3 regions of the Streptomyces sp. R11 genome follow, and region 2 is predicted to be linked to each of the others. Evidence: riboswitches for the same ligand, from Rfam matches in the RefSeq annotation. Region 2 holds a riboswitch; each other region holds the start of a gene.
The links. Region 2 has a riboswitch for cyclic di-AMP ahead of AB5J55_RS19960 (M23 family metallopeptidase). Riboswitches for the same ligand answer to the same signal wherever they lie in the genome.
Positions count from the first base shown of each region.

Region 1: it holds a riboswitch for cyclic di-AMP, as region 2 does, so the genes downstream of both, AB5J55_RS05895 (C40 family peptidase) here and AB5J55_RS19960 (M23 family metallopeptidase) in region 2, are expected to answer to the same signal.
Region 3: it holds a riboswitch for cyclic di-AMP, as region 2 does, so the genes downstream of both, AB5J55_RS36795 (LysM peptidoglycan-binding domain-containing M23 family metallopeptidase) here and AB5J55_RS19960 (M23 family metallopeptidase) in region 2, are expected to answer to the same signal.

Region 1 covers NZ_CP163432.1:1,296,791-1,299,045, reverse strand. The annotation lists gene AB5J55_RS05905 (LysR family transcriptional regulator) at 1-7, opposite strand, end outside; gene AB5J55_RS05900 (LysE family translocator) at 101-724, shown strand; gene AB5J55_RS05895 (C40 family peptidase) at 790-1,263, opposite strand; cyclic di-AMP (ydaO/yuaA leader) riboswitch at 1,267-1,477, opposite strand; gene AB5J55_RS05890 (hypothetical protein) at 1,820-2,128, opposite strand; gene AB5J55_RS05885 (ATP-dependent Clp protease proteolytic subunit) at 2,136-2,255, opposite strand, start outside.
Region 2 covers NZ_CP163432.1:4,378,454-4,380,708, reverse strand. The annotation lists gene AB5J55_RS19965 (PP2C family protein-serine/threonine phosphatase) at 1-653, shown strand, start outside; cyclic di-AMP (ydaO/yuaA leader) riboswitch at 900-1,057, shown strand; gene AB5J55_RS19960 (M23 family metallopeptidase) at 1,069-2,094, shown strand.
Region 3 covers NZ_CP163432.1:7,948,778-7,951,032, forward strand. The annotation lists gene AB5J55_RS36790 (alpha-galactosidase) at 1-717, shown strand, start outside; cyclic di-AMP (ydaO/yuaA leader) riboswitch at 1,026-1,183, shown strand; gene AB5J55_RS36795 (LysM peptidoglycan-binding domain-containing M23 family metallopeptidase) at 1,188-2,141, shown strand.

The sequences.
Region 1 (2,255 bases), 3.1 Mb from region 2:
CGTACATGCCGGGCTCCTCGTCTGCCTAAACCAATGCTTTAGGGCAGCCCAGGATATTCGAAATACCTGCTGAAGGCTTCCGCGCGGCACGCTGGGTGCCATGGACGCTCAGCTCATCGCCTTCACCGGGGTCTCCGCCGGCCTCGTCGCCATGCCCGGCGCCGACTTCACCGTCGTCGTGCGCAACGCCCTCGTCTCCCGCCGGGCCGGCATCGCGTGCGCGTTCGGGATCGGGGCCGGGCTGCTGGTGCATGTGACGCTGGCGGTGCTGGGGGTCGCCGCGGTCCTGGCCGCCGTACCGGCGCTGTTCCGTGCGCTCCAGGTGGTCGGCGGGGCCTACGTGTTGTACCTGGGCGTCCAGACCCTGCGGCAACGGCGCAGTGAAGTGAGTGAAGTGACGGACACGCGCGAGGATTCCACCGGGCGACCGCTGCGGCAGGGCTTCGTCACCAACGCCCTCAACCCGAAGGCGTCCCTCACGTTCCTCAGCGTGCTGCCGCAGTTCGTGCCCGCGGGCGCTCCCGCGCTGCCCCGGACGCTGCTGCTCGCCCTGATCGTGCTGGCGATCGCGATGGTGTGGTTCCAGGTGGTCGCCCTGCTGGTGGACCGGCTCGGGCGATGGCTCCGCCAGCCGCGCGCCGCCCGGGCGGTCACGACCGTCACCGGCGTCGCGCTGACGGCCTTCGGCGTGGGACTCCTCGCCGGGCCGCTGATGGCCGTCTGACGGCCTTTCTGGTGCCTCGGGGGCGATGACGGCGTGTCAGGCCGCCGCCATCGCCCCCGGGAGGGTCACTTGACCCGGCCGTACCAGACGCTCCTGGTCCAGATCTTCTGCAGCTTTACAACGTCCCCGCTCTTGGGGGAGTGCCAGATCTTTCCCTTCCCGGCGTAGATGCCGACGTGGTAGACGTACGACCCCGAGTGGAAGAACACCAGGTCTCCGGCCTTGCGGCTCTTGGCGGAGATGTGGCGGGTCTTGTTGTACTGCTGGGCCGCCGTACGGGGCAGTTTCTTGCCCGCCTTCTTGAACGAGTACAGCGTCAGCCCGGAGCAGTCGAACCGGTTCGGCCCCGTGGCACCCCACTTGTACGGGGAGCCCTTCTTGGAGGCCGCGACCTGAAGTGCCTTCGTCGCCGGTGTGGCCGCCTCTGCTTCGGACGTGAAGCCGGGCGCCACTATCGAGCCGCCCACTGCGGCGATGGTGAGAGCCGAGGCCGTGCCGGCCCGGGCCATGAGCGACGGGACACGATTGAGCGCAGTCATGCGCAACCCTTCGTCAGCCGCCTGTGAAGGATGACCTGTCGGATTCGGGCTGGCGAAGTTGCCCGGCCGCGTTGCCGCGGCTTCACCCCAAGGGCTGCTCGGATCGAACGAACGTCCGCTCCGGCGACCCGTCTTGCTCGGGTCCTCCACTCCTGCCGATCCACTCCTGTCGACCGGTCATCCGGGCGGCGGCAGGACTCGGCGTCCGCCCGGACCGCCCCGCCGCTGCGGCGGGGGCTTGTCGTCAGACAGGGATCTTGACGCACGGATGAGCGAAATACCCAACGGAACCGGGGATTTGTGGTGTTAGTCACCACTCACCCGTTCGGGTGGGTACCCGCGTGTTCGAGAGGGCGTCCAGGGGGCGAAGGAGTCCCGGACCAGCGATGGAGCGCCTTGTTCCGCCCTGGGCTCATGCCCGTTGCGCAACCCTGATGGGCCAGCAAAAGGAGCCGTTGCTACGCCGATTGGGGGTACGCCGTTTGGTCCGTTTGAGCCTTGTTCCGGACGCCTCGTCAGTGGGATCGAGGCGTCCGGGATCGGCCTGTGCGCGTCGTCAACTGTCGGAGCGCGGCGGCACCGTGACACGAGCCGTGCGGCGCTCCCCGTCCAGCACGCGCAGCGCACGCGCGAGCGTGGGAGCGTGCAGCTCCGTCTCGCCCCGCTGGTGCATCAGCGCCAGCGCGTCCCGCAGCTCGGCCGCCTTGCGGACGAGCGCCTGGGCGGCCCGCAGTCCGCGGTAGGTGTCGCCGTCCTGCGCCGGGTTGATCCGGCCGAGCAGGTCCACCACGTCGAGATAACGGTCGATCAACTCACCCTCCGCGCGGGTCAGCGCGGGCAGGGGCGGCAACTCGGGTGGCAGCACCGGCCGATCACCGCCCCGTGGGCGGCGCGAGCGTCGCCTTGCGGCTGGGGATGATCCGGTCCACCAGTCCGTACTCCAGCGCCTCCTGGGCGTTCAGGATCTTGTCCCGCTCGATGTCCTCGGTCAC
Region 2 (2,255 bases):
CGCAGGAGGGCGCCTCCATCGGCGGCGACCTGTACGCCGTGCAGGACAGCCCGCACGGCCTGCGGGTCGTCGTGGGGGACGTGCGCGGCAAGGGCATCGGAGCGGTGGGCGCGGTCGCCGTGGTCATCGGGGCCTTCCGCGAGGCCGCCGAGCAGGAGACCACGCTGGAGGCGGTCGCACAGCGCCTGGAGCGGGCGCTGGTGCGCGAGCGCGACCGGCGTGAGTGGGCCGAGTCCGCCGAGGGGTTCACCACCGTCGTACTCGCCGAGCTGCCGCACGGCAGCGGGATCGTGCGCCTCGTCAACCGCGGGCATCCCTCGCCCCTGCTGCTGTACGCCGACGGCACCGTGCGCTCGCTGCCCGCCGCCGAGCCCGCGCTGCCGCTCGGCATGCGAGAGCTGGGCGTCTGGCCCGACCGGGCTCAGGAGGCCGACTGCCCGAGCGGGGCCACGCTGCTCCTGTACACCGACGGCCTGAGCGAGGCACGGGACGGCGACGACCGGTTCTACGACCCCGAGGCGGGACTGGCGGGGCGGGCCAACGCCCGTTGCGAGCCGGCGGCGCTGCTGGAGAAGCTGGCGGCGGAGGTGCGGCGGCACTCCGGGGGCGGGATGGCGGACGACATGGCCCTCATCGCCGTACGGCGGCCATGATGCGGTTCCTTGATCCTTGTCACCGGACGTGACCGGGCGACCCCCCTCCGCATAACAACTGACACACCGTCAACACCTGTGTGGCGTCTGAGGTCTGGCCAACTCGCCCGATTTAGGCCGCTCATGACCCGTAAGTCCAGGCGAAAATCGTTAATGATCAAGTGGAACAGCTTGGAATCCGCACCCCGGGTCTATTAACGTTCGATAACGCAGCGCGGTCGTCCCAGCCGTCACAAGAGGCGGCTCCGTGCGCATGCGCCGAATCTCGAAAGGGAACCGGGGAACCACCAACTTGGGGTGAATCGCGCAGATACCACCGTGAAGTCACGGGCGGTATACGCGCGTAGGAGACCTTCCTGCTCCGAACCCGTCAGCTAACCCGGTAGGCGAGAAGGAAGGAAAGGAGTACGCCCACGTGGCGTCCAACCGGCCTGCCCCGCAAGCCCCGTTCGTGCCGAGCCAGCGCAGCACCGACACCTTCGGCTACGACCGCAACCGCACCGACGAGGGCCCGTTCGAGGAGTGGAATCCCACCGCGGAGTCCCTTCGTCCCGTTCGCGGCAGGCATCGCGTCTCCAAGCAGCGCGGCGGGGGACTCGCCCGCAGCTCCACGGTTCTCGGCGTCGGTGTCATAGCCGCCGTCGGCGCGGGCGGCATGGCCAGCGCGAACAGCGGCAAGCCGCCGGTCGCGATCACCATGCCGGACCTGCCCCTGATCTCGGACGACTCCTCCGAGCCCGCCGAGGACGCGGCCACCGCGCTCAGCACCATGGGCGAGACCTACGACGAGACCGCGCAGGGCGGTTCCGACGCCGGTGAGGCGCTGCGGAGCCGGATCATCGCGCAGGCCGAGTACCAGCAGGACCAGATCGACAGCAAGGCCGCCGCAGCCGCGGTCGCCGCCGCCGAGAAGGAGGCCGCCGACGCGGCCGCCAAGGCGGAGAAGGAAGCCGAGGCCAAGGCCGCCGCCGCGAAGGCAGAGGCCGAGGAGGAGGCCCGCAAGAAGGCCGAGGCCGAGCGCCTCGCCGAGCTGGCCAAGCAGTACACGCTGCCGACCTCCTCCTACACCATCACCTCGACCTTCGGACAGGCCGGCGCCTACTGGTCCTCCGGGTACCACACGGGCCTCGACTTCGCCGCGCCCACCGGCACGCTGATCAAGGCCGTGCACAGCGGCACGATCACGTTCGCCGGCTGGGACGGCTCGTACGGCTACAAGACCGAACTCACCCTCGACGACGGCACCGAGGTCTGGTTCGCGCACCAGTCCTCGATCAGCGTGAGCGTCGGCCAGAAGGTCAACACCGGTGACGTCATCGGCCGCGTGGGCGCCACGGGCAACGTGACCGGCGCCCACCTGCACCTCGAGGTGCACCCCGGCGGCAGCTCCAGCGGCATCGACCCGCTGGCGTGGCTGCGCGGCAAGGGGCTCACGCCCTGAGGCGTTACGGCCTCTGTCCTTGTGAAGTTCCCAGCTGTCCTTCTGAAGTTCCCGGCTGAAGTCCGTTCACACCTGTTCCCCGGCGTTCCTGTCCTGATCCCCGGCAGTCCTGACGGCGTCCCCCCGACGTCAGGGCTGCCGGTATCCGGAGCGCCGGGGTC
Region 3 (2,255 bases), 3.6 Mb from region 2:
GCCGGCTGGCCCGGTGAGGCGTACCCGCAGCGCCTGTGGGTCGACCATGTGCGCGCTCTGTACGCCCTGCTGGACCGGCTGCGCGCCGCTCACCCCGGCGTCGCCTTCGAGTCCTGCTCGGGCGGCGGCGGACGGATCGACCTCGGTGTGCTCAGCCGTACCGACCAGGTGTGGACCTCGGACAACACCGACCCCCTCGACCGGCTCGCGATCCAGCACGGCTTCAGCCAGATCCACCCGGCGAGGGCCATGGCCGCCTGGGTCACCGACAGCCCGAACGCCATGCTCAACCACCGGGCCGCCTCCCTGCGCTTCCGGTTCGTGAGCGCGATGGCCGGAGTGCTCGGCGTCGGCGGCGACCTCACCCGGTGGACCGAGGGGGAGCTGGCCGAAGCGCGGGAGTGGGTGACGCTCTACAGGCAGATCCGGCCCGTGGTGCAGCGCGGCGACCTCTACCGGCTGCGGCCCCCGAGTGGCGGGCTCAGTGCGGTCCAGTACGCACTCGGTGACGAGACGGTCGTCCTGGCCTGGCTCCAGGCTCAGAGCTACGGCGAACCCGCCCCGCCGCTGCGGTTGCGCGCCCTGGACCCGACAGCGTCGTATGAATGCCTTGAAACGGGCGAAATTCACCGAGGGGCTGTATTGGTGCATCACGGACTACGCACCGACTTGCGGGGCGACCTTGATGCGACAGTTATCCGACTGCGTCGCATCTAGGAGTTCTGTCCGAATTGGCGCCTTAAATTCCAACTCGCTCCGGAGTAAAGGGAGCTGGAGAAGTGTCACGTGAGGAGCGTCATATTCGTGACCGTGCGTCGCTCGTCATGTTCACGTAATTCACATGCTTTTCGAGGGGTTTTGAGTCGGGCGACGTCCCGATAATTCACGGAGTGTGACCGGTAATTCCCACAAGGGATCAACGGGAACGCATTCGGACGGAACCCCTCACTTGTTCCGGTGCGTCTTCCTCGCTTACGTTCCACACCAATCCGGACGGACGCCTAATCCTGCCGCCGACCGGATCCCGCGCTAACTCACCCGTACCCGGCAGGAGCGGGGGACCCACAGGTACAACCGCCTGTTCCGGTCTCCGGAACGGCTTGGGGTCAAGTCGCGTCCCGACGCGACCGGGCATCTCCAGCCCGCACCCGACAGCTCACCTCGCAGGCGCCGGAGAGGAATTCGCCATGCCCGCGAAGGGTAAGCATCGCCGCCCGAAGTCCCTGCGCTTCACCCGCTCCATCGCCATCGCCGGAACAGGTGGCGCCGCTCTCGCTCTCCCGCTCATGGGGGCCGCCGGCGCCCACGCCGCTCCCTCTCAGTCCGTTTCGGAAAAGGCCGTTCAGTCCGCTCCGGTCGCCGAGAAGAAGGCCGAGAAGAAGGCCACCGGCAAGAAGGCGGACGCGCGGACCTATTCGGTCAAGGTCGGCGACTACCTTGCGAAGATCGCCGACGACCAGAACGTCAGCGGTGGCTGGAAGAAGCTCTACGCCGACAACCGTGAGGCCGTCGGCGCGGACCCGGCGCTGATCCACCCGGGTCTGAAGCTCACCATCGGCGGCAAGAAGGCCGAGACGAGCGCCCCCAAGTCCTCGTCCGCCCCCTCGTCTTCCTCCTCCGCGCCTTCGAAGCCGTCCTCGGACACGACCGCCTCGAAGTCGTCGGCGTCCAAGTCCGCCGCGTCGAAGACCACCACGACCGCCCAGAGCGCCGAGAACACCAGCGCCTCCAGCGGCTTCTCCGCCCCCCTCGACGGCGCCACCCTCGGCACCGCCTACAAGGTGGCCGGCAGCATGTGGTCCAGCGGCTACCACACCGGTGTCGACTTCTCCGCCCCCACCGGCACCCCCCTGAAGGCGGTCGGCGCGGGCACCGTCGTCTCGGCCGGCTGGGGCGGCGCGTACGGCAACCAGGTCGTCATCCAGCTCGCCGACGGGCACTACGCCCAGTACGCCCACCTGTCCTCGCTGTCCGTCTCCAGCGGCCAGTCAGTGACGGCGGGCCAGCAGATCGGGCTCTCCGGCGCGACCGGCAACGTCACCGGCCCGCACCTCCACTTCGAGATCCGCACCACCCCGGACTACGGCTCGGACCTGGACCCGGTCGCCTACCTCCGCTCGAAGGGCGTCTCCATCGGCTGACGCCTGCCGCGAAACCACCTGCCTGACACGCTGCCGAAGGCCGGACCCCGATCCCCGGGTCCGGCCTTCGGTGTGCGTGCACACGGCTGAGTGGCGGTTGCGCCCACAACACCC